Regions from separate parts of the Paenibacillus sp. FSL P4-0176 genome, predicted to be linked through region 2. Evidence: riboswitches for the same ligand, from Rfam matches in the RefSeq annotation. Region 2 holds a riboswitch; each other region holds the start of a gene.
What was found. A riboswitch is a leader RNA that binds a small molecule or an ion and turns the genes downstream of it on or off. The one in region 2 is predicted to bind thiamine pyrophosphate.
Positions count from the first base shown of each region.

Region 1: another riboswitch for thiamine pyrophosphate. It lies ahead of MKY95_RS18410 (thiamine phosphate synthase); the one in region 2 lies ahead of MKY95_RS02380 (ABC transporter substrate-binding protein).
Region 3: another riboswitch for thiamine pyrophosphate. It lies ahead of thiC (phosphomethylpyrimidine synthase ThiC); the one in region 2 lies ahead of MKY95_RS02380 (ABC transporter substrate-binding protein).
Region 4: another riboswitch for thiamine pyrophosphate. It lies ahead of tenA (thiaminase II); the one in region 2 lies ahead of MKY95_RS02380 (ABC transporter substrate-binding protein).

Region 1 covers NZ_CP150242.1:4,088,443-4,093,466, reverse strand. The annotation lists gene MKY95_RS18425 (hypothetical protein) at 1-543, shown strand, start outside; gene MKY95_RS18420 (hypothetical protein) at 530-1,513, shown strand; gene MKY95_RS18415 (ABC-F family ATP-binding cassette domain-containing protein) at 1,652-3,202, shown strand; TPP riboswitch at 3,278-3,387, shown strand; gene MKY95_RS18410 (thiamine phosphate synthase) at 3,614-4,276, shown strand; gene thiO (glycine oxidase ThiO) at 4,294-5,024, shown strand, end outside.
Region 2 covers NZ_CP150242.1:495,003-500,026, reverse strand. The annotation lists gene MKY95_RS02400 (MFS transporter) at 1-369, shown strand, start outside; gene MKY95_RS02395 (hypothetical protein) at 792-1,301, opposite strand; gene MKY95_RS02390 (VOC family protein) at 1,476-1,862, shown strand; gene MKY95_RS02385 (NAD(P)-dependent oxidoreductase) at 1,880-2,635, shown strand; TPP riboswitch at 2,779-2,891, shown strand; gene MKY95_RS02380 (ABC transporter substrate-binding protein) at 3,113-4,153, shown strand; gene MKY95_RS02375 (thiamine-binding protein) at 4,378-4,668, shown strand; gene MKY95_RS02370 (ABC transporter permease) at 4,668-5,024, shown strand, end outside.
Region 3 covers NZ_CP150242.1:758,982-764,005, forward strand. The annotation lists gene MKY95_RS03550 (alpha/beta hydrolase) at 1-150, opposite strand, end outside; gene MKY95_RS03555 (IclR family transcriptional regulator) at 510-1,253, shown strand; TPP riboswitch at 1,403-1,516, shown strand; gene thiC (phosphomethylpyrimidine synthase ThiC) at 1,934-3,718, shown strand; gene MKY95_RS03565 (hypothetical protein) at 4,081-4,857, opposite strand.
Region 4 covers NZ_CP150242.1:3,726,183-3,731,206, reverse strand. The annotation lists gene MKY95_RS16790 (hypothetical protein) at 1-15, shown strand, start outside; gene MKY95_RS16785 (spore coat protein) at 27-413, shown strand; gene MKY95_RS16780 (zinc-dependent alcohol dehydrogenase) at 410-1,546, shown strand; gene MKY95_RS16775 (hypothetical protein) at 1,578-1,778, shown strand; gene MKY95_RS16770 (spore coat protein) at 1,790-2,086, shown strand; gene tenA (thiaminase II) at 2,297-2,959, opposite strand; TPP riboswitch at 3,073-3,170, opposite strand; gene MKY95_RS16760 (endo-1,4-beta-xylanase) at 3,377-5,024, opposite strand, start outside.

The DNA of each region.
Region 1 (5,024 bases), 3.6 Mb from region 2:
GCCGCATCCAAGCTGCTTGCCGTATTGCTCGCAGTCCTTCTGCTCTATGTGTACCCAGCTGCTGAAACAGCCGATCGACAGGATGATATAACACGTATGACGGCTGTTCAGAATGTAACACGTTTTGTTGATGCTGTTCGAACGAAAGGATATATTTCACCTCGAATGTTGGCTGAGTTTGAGGAGCAACTGGCCCAGACGGGCAATCTGTATGAGTTGTCGATGGAACATTTACATAAGAAATATGTACCTCATTATACAGACCCGATGGGCAATAACAGTTTTACCGGGACCTATGAGGTAGTGCAGGATGGATATTATGCAGCTCAGATTCGAGAAAGACTATTCCCATCCTCAGGTGTGATACCGGTTGATGATCCTGGCCGAAGATATATGTTGACGACAGGGGATTTTTTCACCGTGACTCTCCAAAATACAAATCGGACACCTTCCATGCTTATTCGTGAATGGTTGAGTGGTACGGCTCAGGCTTCAGCAGTATTTGTAACATACGGAGGTATGGTCCTCAATGAAGATTACTGAGCTTTCCATTGTATTCGTGCTGATCTTTTTCCCGCTCTTCTGGATCATCTCACTCCATACGCAAGATGCCGAGGAGGCTCAATATCTTGGCCAACGATACAGATCTGCACTTCAAACTGCAGTCATGGATGCAGGTGCAGTGATGCATCAAAATGAGAAGCAAAATGATGAAGCAGGTTATGATTCAACCAAGTTTGTTAAAGCGGACAAAGAGCTTGCCTTGTTGACATTTACGCAGACGATGGCTTTGAATATGGGGATTCAGAATGATCCTGCAGCTATTCGAAACATGTTTAATTACATTCCTGCCGTGGTTATTCTGGATTATGATGGCTATTATATGTTGTCCACAGAAACAGAGTTGACAGGTAACCGTGAAGATTCTTTAAGGCAAGTGTGGAGTCCCAAGAAACCTTATACATATTCAGATTCTAATGGTAACAGTATTAACTTTACACTGGACGACTACGTATATGCCTTTGACGCAAGCGCAGGGAAATGGATTGAGGGATTCCAAAAAGAACTGGCCTCAAGCACACAGATTCCTTTACTTCAGAATACCAGCGTATTTGAGCAAGTTAGACAAAGCCGGATTGTGACTGCTGTACAGGATGATCTGGCTGATGTGATTAACCGCCATAATGAGTTTGCCAGAAAGAACGGTATTTCCTATACGTTTACGATGCCCCTGATTGCGCAGGAAGATTGGTACAACTCCATTAACGATACAGGGATTATGGCCTTTATCCAAGGTATAGGTGTGGGTGACCAAAAGATCAACAATTATGCGATCGGTGGAGGCAGACTTGTGAAGAAAACGGCTATCGTAGGTGGGGTAGATCCTTTAACGGGTATCAAGTACTATTACCCCTCCACATGTGGTAATGGTTACCGTGCTGAAGAGGTGTTCACAGACGCAAGACAAGCAGCTGCACAAGGCTATTTTGAATATAAATGCTCTAATCGTTAGGGTAGCCTGTATGATAAAATCATGTAAGAGGTTCCTGAACTGTTTACATTACTTTCAGAAAAGACGGGACCTGTGCTAGAATAGGGTTTCGGAACAATAACAAAAGTAATGTCTAATAGATAGGAGCAACCTCATCTTATGAGTTTATTGTCAGTAGAGAACGTAAGTCACAATTTTGGAGATCGCACGTTATTTAAAAATGTATCGTTTCGTTTACTTGCCGGAGAGCGTGTAGGACTTGTTGGTGCCAATGGTGTGGGTAAATCCACATTAATGAACATCCTTACCGGTAAATTGCTTAAAGATAGTGGAAAAGTAGAATGGACACCTAAGGTACGTTATGGATATCTGGATCAGCACACAAAGCTTACCCCAGGCAAAACTATTCGTGACGTTCTTAAAGATGCATTCCTTCCGTTGCTTGAATTAGAAAAAGAAATGATGAATATAACGGACCAGATGGCAGATGCAGATCCAGATAAGCTGGAGCAGTTGCTGGAAGAGATGGGCGATATTCAGGAACAACTGGAACAGGGCGATTTTTATCTGATTGACGTAAAAGTGGAAGAGATGGCCAATGGTCTTGGTTTGTCCGCAATTGGTCTTGATCGGGATGTCGCAGCTCTAAGTGGTGGGCAACGTACCAAGGTGCTTCTTGCCAAGCTTCTGCTTGAGAAACCTACAGCCCTTTTGCTGGATGAGCCGACCAACTATCTGGATGTAGAGCACATTGAATGGTTGTCACGTTACCTGAAGGACTACCCTCATGCGTTTCTTTTAATCTCCCATGACACGGAATTCATGAATGAAGTCGTAAATGTCATTTATCATTTGGAATTTGCCAAATTAACGAGATATGCAGCGAACTATGACAAGTTCCTCGAGATGGCTGATATGAATAAAGCCCAGCATATTGATGCGTACGAGAAGCAGCAAGAGTACATCAAGAAGCAGGAAGATTTCATTCAGCGTAACAAGGCACGTGCTTCAACTTCAGGTCGAGCGAAGAGCCGGGAGAAACAGCTGGACAGAATTGAACGTATTGATCGTCCAGATGAAGCGGCCAAACCAACGTTCAAATTCAAGGATGCCCGTGCGAGTAGCAAAACGGTCTTTGAGGGCATTGATTTTGAAATTGGATATACGTATCCTTTGCTGCCTAAGATGACAATGACAATTGAACGTGGTGAGAAAATTGCCATCGTAGGTTGTAATGGTGTGGGTAAATCGACGCTGCTGAAAACCATCTTGGGCAAAATATCTCCACTCAGTGGAAAGACCTTTTTGGGAGATTATCTCGAAACGGCCTATTTTGAGCAGGAAGTTCGTGCTGGAAATATCACGCCGATTGAGGATGTCTGGAATGAGTTTTCACATTTGACCCAGAATGAGGTCCGGGGTCATCTCGCTCGCTGCGGGTTGAAAAATGAGCACATTACCCGTCCGCTTAACATGCTGAGTGGTGGAGAGCAAGCCAAGGTTCGTCTATGCAAACTCTTGATGCGTGAAAGCAACTGGATTCTATTCGATGAGCCGACGAACCATTTGGATGTCACAGCTAAAGCTGAGTTACAGCGTGCCTTGCAAGAATTCAAGGGAACGGTGTTGCTGGTATCTCATGAACCTGATTTCTACGAGGGTTGGGTTACCAAAACATGGAATGTTGAAGAATGGTCTGAGAAAAACTAGACAATTCAAGCAACGCTTAATAGAAATGAACGGTGACAAAAAAATCCTTCTATGGTAACATAGGCTACAACTTCATATGAACACTAGGGGGGCCACACGATGTGGCTGAGATGGAAGAATGCGATTCCGGACCCTTTGCACCTGATCTGGATCATACCAGCGTAGGGAAGTGGCGAGCGCGTTTCAGTGGATGACGTGAGCAAACGGCAATTCGGAAGGATTTCAACCGTCTGCTTAACGAATTGAAACATGCAGTTGCGTGTATAACGTTATGGCTATAAGGTCTATAGCTTTATTGCACGAAATGAACTGTATGTATCAGTCAGTCATCTGGTCCTATAATTAATACGCAGCCACTCCCCTACGGGAGTGGCTTTTTTGTGTTTTCATAGCATTCACACATGGAAGGGGATGAACAGTACGGTAAGTTCTCATGAACATGTTCACGAATCATTTGAATTGCATGTTGTATCTACGGGTGTAGGGAATCAAGCATCTTTTGTAAAAGCTGCAAAGGACGTTTGGCCATGGGTGGACTACATCCATATACGAGAGAAACAATTCTCGTGGCAAGACAAGATCGGTTGGGCTGAAAGTCTGCGTAGCGTTGGCGTTCCGTCTTGTCGCATCGTTATCAATGGTTCAGAACTGCCACCACAGAATGACATCTATGGCGGTGTACATTGGGGGCAAGAGGCTATACGTAACTACAACCCTGCTGTTATAAGCAATGTCCAGCGAATTCGTCTGGGTGTATCTGTTCATTCAATCGATGAGGCAAAAATCGCTGAAGAACGGGGAGCTGATTACCTTTTCTTCGGGCATGTCTACTCAACCAACAGTAAGCCTGATCTTGAACCAAGAGGATTTTATGCTCTGGCTGAAGTGTGCTCTGGTGTCTCCATTCCTGTCATGGCAATTGGGGGCATCGAACCGGGAAACATTCACGCTATTCGCTCTGCAGGCGCACAGGGAGTCGCTGTGATCTCGAATGTATGGGCGAGCGATTCCCCGGATCGGGCTGCTGCATTATTAAGGCAGGCTATCGTTGCTACAGAAAGTTTGAGCCGCTGAATCAAGGAGATGAGAGGATGAAAAAGATCATTACTGATAGACCGGATAAGATTCATGCAGAAACGATTATTGTAGGTGGAGGCGTTGTTGGTTGTGCCATTGCGTATGAGCTTGCTTCCCGTGGACAGGATGTGATGTTGCTGGAGCGTTCGGCGATTGCGGGAGGCACTTCTTGTGCGGCGGCTGGAATGCTGGCGGCAGATAGTGAGGATTTTGCTCATCCTTTGATGGCTAAGCTCGCCAGACAGAGTAGACAGTTACTTCATGAGCAACAGGTGCTAATGGCTACACTAAGTGAGGCAGAGACTGGTCTGCAACGCCAGGGATTCCTAACTCCTTTTCGTTCATACAGTGAATTAAGTAGTTATAAGGACAATCGGAAGTCTGCGTTGTCTGCTTCTGCTGATGAGGTGTGGTGGGATCGTTCCGTTGTGCAACAGGAGGCATCATGGCTTAACAGAGATACGTATGGAGCCTACTACAGACCTTATGAGAGTGAGATTCTTCCAGTCCATCTAACGAAGGCATATGCTGAATCCGCTCAAGCATTGGGAGCGGGGGTCATTGAGGACATACAGGATATACGTGTGCAAGCAAACGAACACGGCGTGCAGGGGATCACCACATCGATCGGTGAGATGAAATGCAAACATGTCATTATAGCGGCTGGATTACAGAGTGAAGAGTTGATGAGACATGTGAATCTGAGCTTGCCTGTGTGGTCTGTAAAAGGTGAAATAGCCGCCGT
Region 2 (5,024 bases):
CGCGTATATGTCCTGTACAGTTGTCTTGCATCTGTTCTCTTGTTAATGATATTTCCATTTACAAACCAAATCTGGTCTGCATTTCTCATCATCTTACTGCTTGGACTTGCGATGTCAGGGATATTCTCCATTGCCCTTGTCTTCGCCAGTAAACTGTTGCCCGGAACAGAAGAATCCACACCCAGCATTTTGATTGCCTCAGGTGGGGTTGGCGGTGCCATTCTGCCTTTGACTACGGGATGGAGTCTTGATCATCTGGCGGTTAATCAGTCTGCATGGATGCTTGCGATCTTTGCAGTTGGCCTGCTTGTCATTAGCGTAATCACGTATCAATGGCAGAACAAACATATAGTGAATTCTGCGACTTAACAGTTCTGTGTTGGTCTAGTCCTGAGGATTAGAAATACCTATTAAAGAAATCGAGATGTCTACTGTCATGACCTGACGGTGGACATCTTTTTGTAGCATTATTCTGTTCTAACGAACCTAGCACACGCTATCCCCCTCCATTTCCGCATGTTTGAAATCTAACGAATCCTAGAGACGTTATTATAGATAATTAGCTTCAATTAAATGTCTCGTTGGAGGTTTTTTGCATAATAACACCGCTGAGATTCGTTAGGTTTTCATTCCCTTAGAAACTCGCCTAATAAGGTGTCCTCGATTCGTTAGCGCTGTAATATGGCGGCAAGTACCCTATCTTTGCCTCTCTCATCTCCTTTCATTAAAGGTGAGAATAATATCTATTCATTTGCACAAGATTGCCCAGGAAATACTTATGGTCAACCAAATCACACACTTTTATTAACGACAGGCAATACAGGCCCGTTATCCTTGATGAATTTACCGAATACATATCGGACGAGTGGTCCCAGAACGATCAACTGATATGGAAGCGCAAGGCTGAAGTTACGAGCAATGGTATGGAGATACGTACGGAGTACGGATGACCCACTTAATTGATCAGCGAGATAAGCCGAGATCATTCCATACATGGACATGATCAGAACCATGCCAATCACCATAAAAAATGACATAACGAGCACACCCAAAATCTTGTTGGACTTGTCGAAGAGCAATGAGAATGCAATCTTTCTCGCCACAGGGCCAACTATGAAAGACTCCACCAGAAACGCGATGACAAAACATAATATGAATTGAAGCAGTATCTCAATCGGGGACATCTTGCCGAGTAACCCACTGTGCCATAGATTGAAGAACATCATGACCAAGACCATTCCTGTACACATCATTAATCCGAAAATAATTTGTTCCCTCTTGCTTGTTGGCAATTCTCTCATCCTCTCTGTTTACCTTCGTAATTATAGAGATGAGGAAACCCTCCACATAAGTGAACATTCTGTGAACAGTTATGGTTTTTCCAAATTAAAATTGGATTTGACAACCATGTAGTACAGCTCTATGATATCCCTTAAAATGGTAGAAACATTCACTACATAAGGAGGTTTTTGATTGTGAGTTTTCAAAAGCGCATTGACCACGTCGGCATTGCCGTGCGTGATCTGGAGACCACGCTGCGTTTCTATACGGAGATTGTTGGTCTTGAATTGAAAGACCGGGTAACCCATACTAACGGCGTCATTCAGCTCGCCTTTCTCGGCTTCAATGGAAGTAACGAGACTGAGATTGAGCTAATTCAAGGATACAGCGACAAGCTGCCTTCCGAAGGTACGGTGCACCATTTTGCGATCCACGTGGATGATCTTGATTCTGAGTACAAACGCATTCAATCCACCGAAGCCGAATTTATCGATGGAGAGATTATTACACTGCCTAACGGTTACCGCTATTTCTTCATCTATGGACCTGAAAAGGAATGGATTGAGTTCTTCCAGCGCTAAGAAATGGAGCTGATTTCATGAACATTTTAATTACCGGCGCAGCCGGAAAAATTGGACGTGACTTGTCCCAACACTTGTCAGAGACATTTCACCTGCGACTAACGGATTTGAATATCGACAGACTGCATACGTATCAAGGGACAGGCCATGAGATCATGACACTGGATGTGACAGACCCCGAAGCCTGTCAGCATGCTTGCGAAGGCATGGATGTGGTTGTACATCTGGCGGGAGATCCTTCCCCGCATGCCGGATTTTATGAATCGTTGTTGGACATCAATATCAAAGGCACATTTAATGTATTCCGTGCAGCCAAGGACCAAGGTGTACGAAGAGTCATTCTGGCAAGCAGTGCACAGACGATCGAGGGGTATCCCATTGATGCTCAGGTCTATCCGGACATGCCGACACGCCCACGGAATTTGTACGGGGTTAGCAAATGTTTTGGAGAATCGCTCGCTTCCTATTTTGCGTATACCGAAGGTTTACAAAGTGTAGCAATACGTATAGGTGCATATGATGATTTTCAACCGGACGGACCCGTGCTGGAGGCAAGGGATATGAGCGCGTATATTAGTCCGGCTGACTTGTGTGATTTGATGTTCAAAGCAATTACAACTACCGATCTGGAACCCTTCACCATACTGCATGGGATCTCGAATAATCGGTTTAAACGATTAAATCTGGAAACCACTCAGAAACAGGTAGGTTATGACCCAAAATCCGATGCTTTTGCACTCAGTCAGATTGCCTTATATGATTCCCCACGATAATTATTGAAAATAACACATCCAAACAGGCTGTTATACATATGTATAACGGCCTGTTTATAACTTATACGTGTCCCTATCCAGTTCATGACTGGACAGGTCCTACCCTCTGGCCTATAATTACACCTAGTAATGCCCGTAACTTCATAGTTTCCCAGGGGAGTCGGAATTGGCCGGCTGAGAGTGTATCCCACCAAGATACTAACCCTTAGACCTGATCTGGATCATGCCAGCGTAGGAATCGGAGTATATCGAAATGGCACAGCCCTATGGCTGAACGCCACCTCTCTAACGCCTGCACGCGTCCCGGAATACGGGACGCTTTTTTAATGTTCTTTTATATAGCCAGAGAGCTAAAAAAAGTGACGTTATCCAGATCTCAACTGGTATAAATCTGTCGATTTATGCAAGATGATTGGATATGAAGCCAAGGAGTACCCCGTGCCAATCGGCCGGACATACCGAAGGAGAGAACCACAGATGAAATGGCGTAAAACGATGGGATTGTTGCTCTTATGCGTGCTTATGGTGACTGTAGCCGCATGTGGTGGCAAAGAAGCTGCCCCAGCTGGGCAGAACGGCAACACAAATACGGAAAGCAGCAACGAAGGTGACACTGCCGCCCTGAAAGATATTAAAGTGGTGCTCGACTGGACACCAAATACGAATCATACAGGCCTGTATGCAGCTGTAGATCAAGGTTTTTATAAAGCCGCAGGCTTGAACGTTGAGATTGTACAACCAGGTGCCGGTGGCGCAGATACAATGGTTGCCTCGAATGAAGTGCCTTTTGGCGTAAGTTATCAGGAGAGTGTAACTCAAGCCCGCACACAGGGTGTTCCATTGGTCTCCATCGCAGCAGTTATTCAGCATAATACATCTGGTTTCGCTGCTCCGGCGGATCGGAATATCAAGTCACCGAAAGATTTTGAAGGTAAAACCTATGGCGGTTGGGGTTCCCCAGTCGAAGAAGCCGTGATGCAATCCATTATGGAAGGCGACGGAGCCGATGTATCCAAAGTGAAAAACATTAACATGGGTGATGCCGACTTTTTCACCGCAGTGAAACGGGATATCGATTTCGCATGGATTTTCTACGCCTGGACAGGTATTGAAGCCGAACTGCGCGGAGAACCGATCGACATGTTATATGTGAAGGATTATTCAGATGCACTGGATTACTACACGCCTGTACTAGTAACAAACGAGCAGACGATCCAAAACGACCCTGAGTTGGTGAAAGCATTCCTGAAAGCCACTTCAGAAGGATATCAATACGCAATTGATCATCCCGAAGACGCAGCAAACATTCTGATCAAGGCCGTACCGGACTTGGATAAAGACTTGGTACTGGCAAGCCAGAAGTGGCTTAGTCCAAAATACACGGATGACGCCCCGCGTTGGGGTGAGCAAAAGCAGGAAGTGTGGCAGAACTACACCGACTGGATGTTTAGCAAAAAACTGCTGGATGAACAGATCGATGTGAGCAAGGCATATACGAACGAGTTTTTACCCCAATAAAATTTCTCATATAAAACGAACTTAATATTTACACGATGACGGAGAGGACAGAAATAACGTGAAAAAGCGAAGCGGTCGCCTTTATCACCGGATTTTCCCTTTAGAGAAAGGGAATCAAAAAAATCTGGGGATAACAGCGATTGGAAGGTTATTCTGTCATCGAAGTGGCAAGTGTAACAGTCATTAGTTCATTTTATTTATCACGAAAGGAGCCGTGATCTCTCATGGCAAGCACACTACTTAGTATTCAGGTTATCCCGAAAACGCCAAATGGCGAGAACTCTTATCCTTACGTTGATCGCGCCATTGAAGTTATTCAGCAATCCGGCCTGAAATATCAGGTGAACGCGCTCGACACCACGATGGAGGGGGAACTAGAGGAACTGCTGGAAGTTGTCCGTAAAATGCACGAGGTACTCGTGGAGGCTGGCAGCCCAAGCATCATCTCCCAGATCAAAATCGCCCATAGCCCTACCGGCTTCAGCATGGATACCCTGACGGAGAAGTATCGCTAATGCCTGCCTATTTCAAAAGTGTATGGCCGCCCATTGTGGCGGTTATTCTCTTTATAGCGATATGGCAGGGAGCCGTCTCCCTCTTCCATATTGAGAAATGGATGCTGCCTTCACCGTCCGACATCGCCCGCGAAGCGGCAACCCAGGCCGAACGGCTTGGCATGCACGCTTCCGCAACCATTCAGTTAACGCTGATTGGATTCGCCGCTGGAACAGCGGTTGGATTACTGATTGCGATGGTACTGCATTTGGTCCCTTTTCTCAAGTCAGCCCTGTACCCTTTACTTATTCTTAGTCAAAATATCCCAACCATCGCGCTCGCGCCGCTCCTGTTAATCTGGTTTGGATTCGGGCTG
Region 3 (5,024 bases), 260 kb from region 2:
TGCGATAAAACAAAACAGTAGAAAAAATACAACGGAGAGCAGCAACGCTACGATAATATGTTTGAACCGAATCAGCCTCGGTGATAGGGAAGAGGGCAGATCGGACACTTTTGTTTGCAGCGGGGCTTCGCTCTGGGATGATTGATACATGAATGCCCCTCCTTTGAAGTTCAGTTGAAGATAACAACGACATGAAAAGAGAATTGCGTCGATTTCAGAGCCTGCTTCAGAGCGATATCTTAATGTAATATATCTTTATCGTATGTTCCAATATAGTCAAAGTCAATTGATTGAGGGCATTTGTTACGCAATTGTTATATAGTTCTTAAGATATATGGGTAACATTACCTTAGTGTGTAAATTACAGGGGATTAAGTCTTATAAAAAGGAAAAATTTTCAGGTTGTCCTATTTTGATTTTGGCTCTTTTTGGTTTACAGATGAGACCGTTTCTCATATAATTTATGTAACCAAGTTTCATGTGATGAAACATGAGGAGGGCATTATGCCATGGAAGATCGCAAGTTAACCGTCCGGGCTGTGGAACGGGCGCTGGATATATTATTATGTTTTACCACACGCAGTGATCTGGGACTCACCGAAATTGCCAGCCAGATTGGCCTGCACAAAAGTACAGTGCACCGTTTGATGGCTACGCTGGAGGATCGAGGGTTCGTGATCCGCGATGCAGCAACAGAGAAGTACCGACTTGGCATCCGAATCTGGGAGCTGTCAGCTCATATGTCCCGCAGTGATGATCCCGCTATTCTGCTGCTGCCTGCGATGGAGCGACTGAGAGATCGATTGGGGGAGACCGTGAGTCTGTACCTGCGTGATGGGAGTGAACGGATTCGTATTCAGGCGGTGCAAAGTGATCAGGCGATCCGCCGAGTTGCTCCCGTTGGTGTTAGACTCCCGCTGTCTGTGGGGGCTTCCAGCAAAGTCCTGATGGCGTTTGCCACGGACGAGGATCGTGAAGAACTGATGAACGGGCCGGAATGGCCGGTGTTTATTGATCCCGCGGTGTATTTAGCGCAGATGGGAGATATCCGGGATAACGGATATGCCACAAGTTACGAGGAACGTGAGCCGGGAGCTGCCGCGGTATCTGTACCGATTATGGATCGCAGAGGCAATATTGCAGCTGCCCTCTCGGTCTCAGGACCTGTCAGCCGACTTTCGCAGGAGACATTGCATGAATACGCACCTGTGTTGAAGGATGCTGCTACGCAAATGGGGCTCATGTTATCCTGATGTTGATGTAAGTTTTTTCTCCAATAGAGTTTGATCATTTGGAATATAAAGGTTGTTTTTATGTTCCGGTTGCGCTACTCTGTAATGGACGGCCCAGCGGGGCCAGCTTCATTGAATATGAACGGCGGCTTATGTAAGCTGCAACTAATTAACGTTACTGGGGGAGTCCGAATTGTCCGGACTGAGACGGAATCGCATGAGATTCCGGACCCTTTGCACCTGATCTGGATCATACCAGCGTAGGGAAGTAATCGGCGATATGACCACAACCACCACATGATGTGACCCTTGTAGGGCTCCGTTAAGGAGCTGCATAAAGGTGCATTATTGGTGATGGACATAAAAGTCGGTTCCTTCGGGGACCGGCTTTTTTATATACAGGGAACGGGCGATATAGCGCGGATTTTATGGGCTTCTTTTTCGATAACCTGCGGAAGTGGGCTTGGATGAGGAGGGAAGTCTTATAGATCGATGATCTGTGGCAGCCTCCGTCTGTTGTTAACTGTACATGAAAAGTGTCTCCCCTGGTCTGGTGTAGGATCGCTCTTTCTTCTCTGCATTGCGCATGATTTGGGACAGGTACGTAAGCGAGCTAATGATGAAACCAACCAAACAAGCGACGAACACTGAGGAGGAGACAAGTGAACATGAGTACAGGAAATCAAACGGGACAACAAGCGATGGAACAGGAACATAACGGTCAGCAGGTGGAAAAAGAAACAGGGGCGGCCGGACGGGTCCAGCCCTTTCCGGGCAGCCGCAAAGTCTACATTCAGGGCTCACGGCCGGACATTGCTGTACCGGAGCGTGAGATAGCCCTTCATGACACGAATACTCCCCAAGGGGTGGAGCATAACGAACCGTTGCGTGTCTACGATACGAGCGGCCCGATGACCGATCCCGCATTTCATGCGGATATCCGCGCAGGTTTGCCAGCCCTGCGCACCCGTTGGATCACAGAGCGTGGCGATGTTGAAGCTTATCAAGGCCGTACGGTTAAACCGGAGGATAACGGACTGAAGCCCGGAGGAAAGAGAGCTGGAGCCGAAGAGTACCCTGGATTACGAGGCAAACCGCTGCGAGCACAGACAGGACGCTGTGTGACTCAGATGCATTATGCGAGGCAGGGAGTCATTACGGCAGAGATGGAGTTCGCCGCTATTCGTGAAGGCGTGGAACCGGAATTTGTAAGACAGGAGCTGGCGAGTGGACGGGCCATTCTGCCATCCAACATCAATCACCCGGAGAGTGAGCCGATGTTGATTGGTCGTCATTTTCATGTGAAGATCAATGCCAACATAGGTAACTCTGCCGTATCTTCCTCCATTGAGGAAGAGGTCGAGAAGATGACTTGGGCAGTACGATGGGGATCAGATACCGTAATGGATCTGTCCACAGGCAAAAACATTCATACCACCCGGGAATGGATTATCCGTAATTCACCTGTGCCGATTGGTACGGTGCCGCTGTATCAGGCGCTGGAAAAGGTGAATGGCGAAGCGGAAGCGCTGACTTGGGAGTTGTACCGTGACACACTCATAGAGCAGGCAGAGCAGGGCGTGGACTACTTTACGATTCATGCAGGTGTATTGCTGCGTTATATCCCCATGACCGCCAAGCGAATGACAGGCATTGTGTCTCGGGGCGGTTCCATTATGGCAGCATGGTGTCTGGCGCATCATCAGGAGAATTTTTTGTATACCCATTTTGAAGAAATCTGCGAGATTATGAAAGGGTATGATGTAGCGTTTTCGCTGGGAGATGGACTTCGTCCAGGCAGTATCTACGATGCGAATGACGAAGCTCAGATGGCGGAACTGGCCACGCTTGGGGAACTGACGCAGATCGCATGGAAGCATGATGTGCAGGTGATGATCGAAGGCCCGGGTCATGTGCCGATGCATAAGATCAAGGAGAATGTGGACTTGCAGATGGAGATCTGTAAAGAAGCACCGTTCTACACACTTGGGCCGCTAACGACCGACATTGCGCCAGGATATGATCACATCACATCCGCCATTGGGGCAGCCATGATTGGCTGGTTCGGCACGTCGATGCTCTGTTATGTTACGCCAAAAGAACATTTGGGCCTGCCCAACAAGGATGATGTGCGGGAAGGGGTCATCGCCTACAAGATCGCGGCCCACGCCGCCGATCTGGCGAAGGGACATCCACGTGCCCAGCGCCGCGATGACGCATTGTCCAAAGCGCGGTTCGAGTTCCGTTGGCGTGACCAGTTCAACCTGTCACTGGACCCGGAACGTGCGCTATCCTACCATGATGAGACGCTGCCAGCAGAAGGGGCCAAAGAAGCTCATTTCTGCTCCATGTGCGGACCGAAGTTCTGTAGTATGCGCATCACGCAGGACATTCGTGCCTTTGCGGCGGACAAAGGATTGTCCGAGAATGAGGCTGTAGCTGCCGGGATGCAGGAAAAGGCCGAGGAATATCGAACACGTTCCTAAGGGAGCCAAGTGATGAAGGTTTTTTGAAGCTTTAAATTATAAATATTGATTAATGTTTGGACAAGGCCAAACCCGCTTCACCGTAACTCTTGGATTCAATCCAACTTACGCCAAATCTGAAATAGGATACCTGCGATGACAAACAGCACGCCATCAGAAAGTTTAAGATTACTAGCATGTAGAAGTGCGGAAGAACCCATACCGACTAGGAACAAGATAAGAATATATAAAAATCGCATTAATTTATTCACCTCTCTTTTTGAGTGAAATGTGTAAAAGAGAACGATTTTTATATCGTTCTCTTTTGTTAATTTAAATTTATTCTACCTTATATTACATAAACATATTTAACAAAGACTTTATTAATAATTAAAATTTTTAAGTGTACCTCTGGAATCATTATCAGCAGAGCCTGAGAAGCTAACCTCTAGAGCTCCAAAACTCAATCCTACACTGCCCGTACCTTTAATGTGGTAGTAATTGGATTGTATTTGAGATAGACCACTTTGATTTCCTTGCTTTTTATGTTCTATTGTAAAGACGGCAGAGGCAACCTGTTCTGTTATAATAATGCCCCCTTTGAGATCAGCATTGAATCCAACACCATTCTCACCAGTATATGAGAAATTACGTCCACTTCCTAAAGTTGTAAACGTAGAGTTTCCGCTATACTTGACTTTATCTTCATAATACCCAGAACCTGGAACTGTTCTCCAAATTTCTTTATCAAAAGAAGCGCCATAAGCATCAGATAAGCGCCAAAAAGGCATTGATTTCCACTTTCCTGTTAATGCAACCATAAACCGCTCACGATTATTAACATTATCAGTTCGAACTATGGTTATATAATAGTCAAATTGATCATCCTTGATATTTCCAAGTGGTCCAACCTCTCCGTTGAATTCAGGTGCTGAGGCTTTTTCATGAGCCACTACTTCAATTGATCCATCTTCTTTCGAAAGACTTTTCTTAAACTCAGGGCTCCAGGATTCTATTACTTCATAAGGAATACCCTGCTTTAATAAAGTTATATCCAATTTCACAGTTTTATTCTCTGCAGAAGCGAAAGCACTGGTAGGAATAAGTAATAGGCATAGACAGCAAACCAACAGTAACTTCGATAAACGCAATAATTTCAATGTAAAACCTCACCCTCTGAGTAATTTGTTAAATTATAACAATATAAATTTATCATATAACCCTAGGTTTGTATACCTAAATTATGTATATTTAATTATTATTTTATAAATTAGGATTAATATGTATTTATGTAAATAATAAATTAAACATACTTATATTTATTATA
Region 4 (5,024 bases), 3.2 Mb from region 2:
CCTATAACACATTAAGGGGAACTCAGATGAATACCGATTATTTAGATCCGATTAATTCATTGAATATGCCGGAAATGGCAGATATGACTTTTGCCATGGACTTCCTTCTTCGTGCCAAGGAGGGTGTACGTAATTTGTCCATCGCCCTGACGGAAACGGCTTCACCGGATGTAAGAGCCCTGTTGCATACTCATCTGAAGCAGGGAATTTCAATGCACCAAGAAATTTCGGAGCTCATGATTCGCAAAAAATGGTTTCATCCTTATGAGCTGAACGAACAGTACCAACTCGATCAGCTTTCGGCGAAAAATACGGTGATGATCGGGCAGATGAATCTGTTCCCGGGTGATACGTCACGTAAAGGGATGTTTGATCGGACCCCAGATGAACATATTGGAGGACATAAAGCATGAAGGCGGTAACGTATCAAGGGGTTAAAAATGTCGTGGTCAAAGAGGTGCCGGATGCGAAGATTGTGAAACCGGACGATATGATCGTAAAGATCACCAGTACCGCGATTTGCGGTTCTGACCTTCATCTTATTCACGGGATGATCCCTAACCTTCAGGAAAACTATGTCATCGGACATGAGCCGATGGGGATCGTAGAAGAAGTGGGCCCTGGCGTGACCAAGGTAAAAAAAGGCGACCGCGTAATCATCCCGTTTAACATCGCATGCGGAGAATGCTTTTTTTGCAAAAATCAGCTGGAAAGCCAATGTGACAATTCCAACGAACACGGGGATATGGGCGCATATTTCGGCTACTCCGGAACGACCGGCGGATATCCCGGCGGGCAAGCGGAGTATTTACGGGTCCCATTTGCTAATTTTACCCACTTTAAGATCCCTGAAAACTGCGAACAACCGGACGAAAAGCTAAGCTTGATCGCCGATGCCATGACGACGGCATTCTGGAGCGTAGATAACGCCGGCGTTAAAAATGGAGATACGGTCATTGTGCTCGGCTGCGGCCCGGTCGGACTCCTAGCCCAGAAGTTCTGCTGGCTGAAAGGAGCTAAGCGGGTCATAGCCGTCGACTATGTCGATTACCGCTTAAAGCATGCGAAGCGAACAAACAATGTGGAAATAGTAAACTTCGAACAGGATAAGAATATTGGGAACACTCTCAAGGAAATGACCAAAGGCGGCGCCGATGTTGTCATTGATGCGGTAGGAATGGACGGCAAGATGAGCGATCTTGAATTTCTAGCCAGCGGTATGAAACTGCAAGGCGGCACCATGAGCGCATTTATCATTGCATCTCAGGCTGTTCGCAAAGGTGGCACCATTCAAGTCACTGGGGTATACGGCGGACGTTATAACGGATTCCCGCTCGGTGATATCATGCAGCGAAACGTGAATATCCGTTCCGGACAAGCTCCGGTCATTCACTACATGCCATACATGTACGAGTTGGTTACGTCTGGCAAAGTGGACCCTGGCGACATTGTTACGCACGTCATTCCGCTCAGCGAGGCCAAACGGGGCTATGAAGTGTTCGATACAAAAACGGACGATTGCATTAAAGTCATCTTAAAGCCTTAAATATGAATAGATACATGGGAGGACAATCTGAATGGATTCCACATACGCTTTGCATGAGATGCTCGAGGTACATGAAATAGCTGCGTTCAAGACGGTTTGTATGACTAAATCCAAGACCATGCAAGCTCTGGTAACCGACCCGGAGCTCAAGCAAATTTTGCAACAAGATGCGATCTTATCACAACAGCAGCTTCAGGAGCTCGGTGGAGTGCTGTCTAAAGCGACTGTATAGGAGATAAAAAAATGAACCCAATATTAGAACACATGACTGGTCTTAATACGCTGACCGATGACGTGATCGCAATGGATTTTTTGATGAACGCCAAGAGCGGTGTCAGAAACTACGCCATGGCTGTGACCGAATGTGCCACCCCCGAAATCAAACAAATTTTGATGAAACAGCTCGATGAAGCCATAGATTCTCATGAAAAGATATCAAATTACATGGTGCAGCATGGTTTATACCACCCTTACCATATTGCAGAGCAAATTCAGCTCGATCTGAAAAACATTCAGACTGCTATGAACATTCCGTCCTGACACCCTTTTTGATTTTAGCCAGAGACTTCAGAGAACAAAATGTCCCTGTGTCAAGAATTTCAACAATGAAAAAAGGCGGACACTATCCGCCCTTTTTTTGGCATCGTCACGAAACACGCTTATTGCAAGCGTTCCTTTACGTATTCTACTTATTTCTATCCTGAGACTGTTTATGGCCGCTGCTCTCTACTTTAATTGACTACAGTGAACTTAAGGCTCCAGCTTCCATGACATTTCCCAAAAATCAAGCTCAAAGCGACTGCACATCACGAAAATATCCTCCATCCGTTGGTACGTTCCCTCGCTACAGCCTTCTAATAGCTTATCAGTTAACGTCACTAGGGATTGATTGTTGCTGTTGTATTCAGAGGAAGCATATCCTGTGATCCACTCTCCGTAAAAAGGATGCTCAGCTGCACCTGGCTTTTGGGCAAGGACTTGACCAATCTCTGCATAGCTCCATGAGCAGGCCAGAATGGATACAAGTACTTCTGCTATGCCACCCGCATGGGAAACAGAGAGCATATAGTTAGTATAGGCTGCATTTTTCAGGGCAGGTTTTACCTGGAAAACATGATCCTCTGTAATTCCTAATCGCTCCATATAAGAACGATGAATTTTCATTTCACCATTCAGGATGTTATCTACGTTTTCACTAAAAAACTGCATCAATTTGGGGTCGTGCGACTTGACAATACCTAGTGCAAATACGCGGGCATAATCGAACAGGTACAAGTAGTCTTGCAGCAAATAATAACGAAATTGTTCAACCGTTAAGGAACCATCTCCGATTCCTTTAACAAAGGGATGCTCAAGACATTCCTTCCACACAGGCTGTGCTGCCTGATATAGTCTCTCTGAAATAGTCAACATGTGTTCCTCCAATTCATAATGTACGTATTTAAAAACAAAAAAACGAAACATCCTATGGATGTTTCGCAGACAAATACACTAAAACAAGGGGGTTCGCATGAGCTACCCAAGTACAGTGTTTCATCGTTGCATCCCTACGTTGGCATTATCCAAATCAGGTAAGGTCGGTTTAACACCCTCTCAGCCGGTTAAGGCTCCCTCGCAAACGGTTGTATGTAGTTGATTACTTTCCTATTCCCATAAAAGATAAAATAACATCCATTTAGTATATCAAGGGCTGTTAAATATAGTCAAGGAAGATTGTATCGCCCCTCATCACCTTTGGTGACGGATGTAAACGATGAAAACCATCACAACAATGGTTGAGTTTCAGCCACTGTTATGATGGTTTCTATTCTTGCAACTACTGCCGATGGTTTAATGCCCGAGTTTGTTCTTTCCGACAAAAGTGAGTATTCCGTACTGGGAAGTATTTCTCCAGCTCTCATTGGTCGTATCATTCCACTTGGCTACGCTCTGCTTACCTCCGCCCTGGTTGTCGTTAATTTGGAGCTCGAAACCGAGAACATTTCCTGCTTTGGGCGTCAATGATTGTAAATGAATTCTGGCTTCTACGAGATATCCTTTATTTGTTTTCTTCACAGCACTTACAAGGCGTCCAGGTGAGGCACCCCCTGCAAAGGTTCCCACATTGTCTGCACTGATTCTGAACTGGGCATCATCATATTGAAAATACGGTGTGCGCTGGTGATTCTCGTCCAGGAAAATCTCAACCGAATCCTGATCCCATGGGTTGATACTATCTGTAATGATGTTTGGATCAGTGACGTCGATCAGCAGGTATAGATACTCACCTGACCACATTGCGCGAGCCACTGCCTCTGCACCTTCGCTCTGGTTCAACCGTTTTACTTCAAATGGTGCAGCCTTATTCCATGATGTGTCTTTCTTCCCATCAATCTGAACAATCCCTTGCACAGCTTGTGCAGATTTGGGCATAGGGGCGAGTTGAATCACGCCGTATTTGCTTGTATCCTGTTCCTGAGATTGTGTTCTATCATTCCAGTACAGTGGATTATAAGGTTGTGTCCCACTTGAACCGCCATCAGTCACACGGATATCCAATCCGGCTTCATATTCTGATCCGACTTGGATACCACCCCACGGAATGGACAATTCAACCTGATATCCGGCTTTTGTCTCGCGTACACGATATGAACGCTGCTCCACACCCTCAGCTTTGCCCGACCGCTTAATGATTACGTGTCGGTCATCTGCTTCATATGAAGTGGTCTTGCCATTATTGAGATCAACAAAGATATCTACTCTGTCATTCACATCTGCCTTTGCATCCTGTACATCCACGAGGATATACAGGTTACTATGATCCCATAAAGTGCGGAAACTGGCTGATCCCGAAGAGTCACCCTTCAGTGGAGTAGACACCGCTTTGTTCCAGAGCGGATCTTGTGTCTGTTTTTTGATATCCGGTTTACCCGAAAGTGAGACGGCTCTCTGCGTCAACACAGGCAAACTGGATTCATCCACGAGTCCCCAGTATGCCTTTTTGGCCTTCAGGGCTGAATCAAACAGCATAGCCTGGTTGTTGTAAGACTTCTCATCTTGGAGTCCCCATAAGGTAACTGAAGAAATGTGGTCTTTGTGTTTTTTGTACAAATCCAACAGTTCCTTATATCGATACGCCTGCTTTACTGCAACTTCATCGGACATCTCTTCACCAAATGGAATTCCGCTATCCACATCCAGTTCCGTGATCTGAATATCCAATCCAAGTTCGGCGAACATGCTGATCGTTTTTTCAATTTCCTTGATGGGCGGGGATTCCAGGTTATAGTGGGATTGCAAACCCACACCATCGATGAGCCCTTTCTCTTTCAGTCGTTTGACCAACTGATACATATGCTCTCTTTTCTCAGAGATTTCCGTGAAGTATTCGTTGTAATATAATTTGGCATTCGGATCGGCTGCACGAGCGAATTCATAGGTTTTCTCAATATAATCCGGACCAATTAGTTCATAAAAGGGACTTTTACGTAAACCGTTG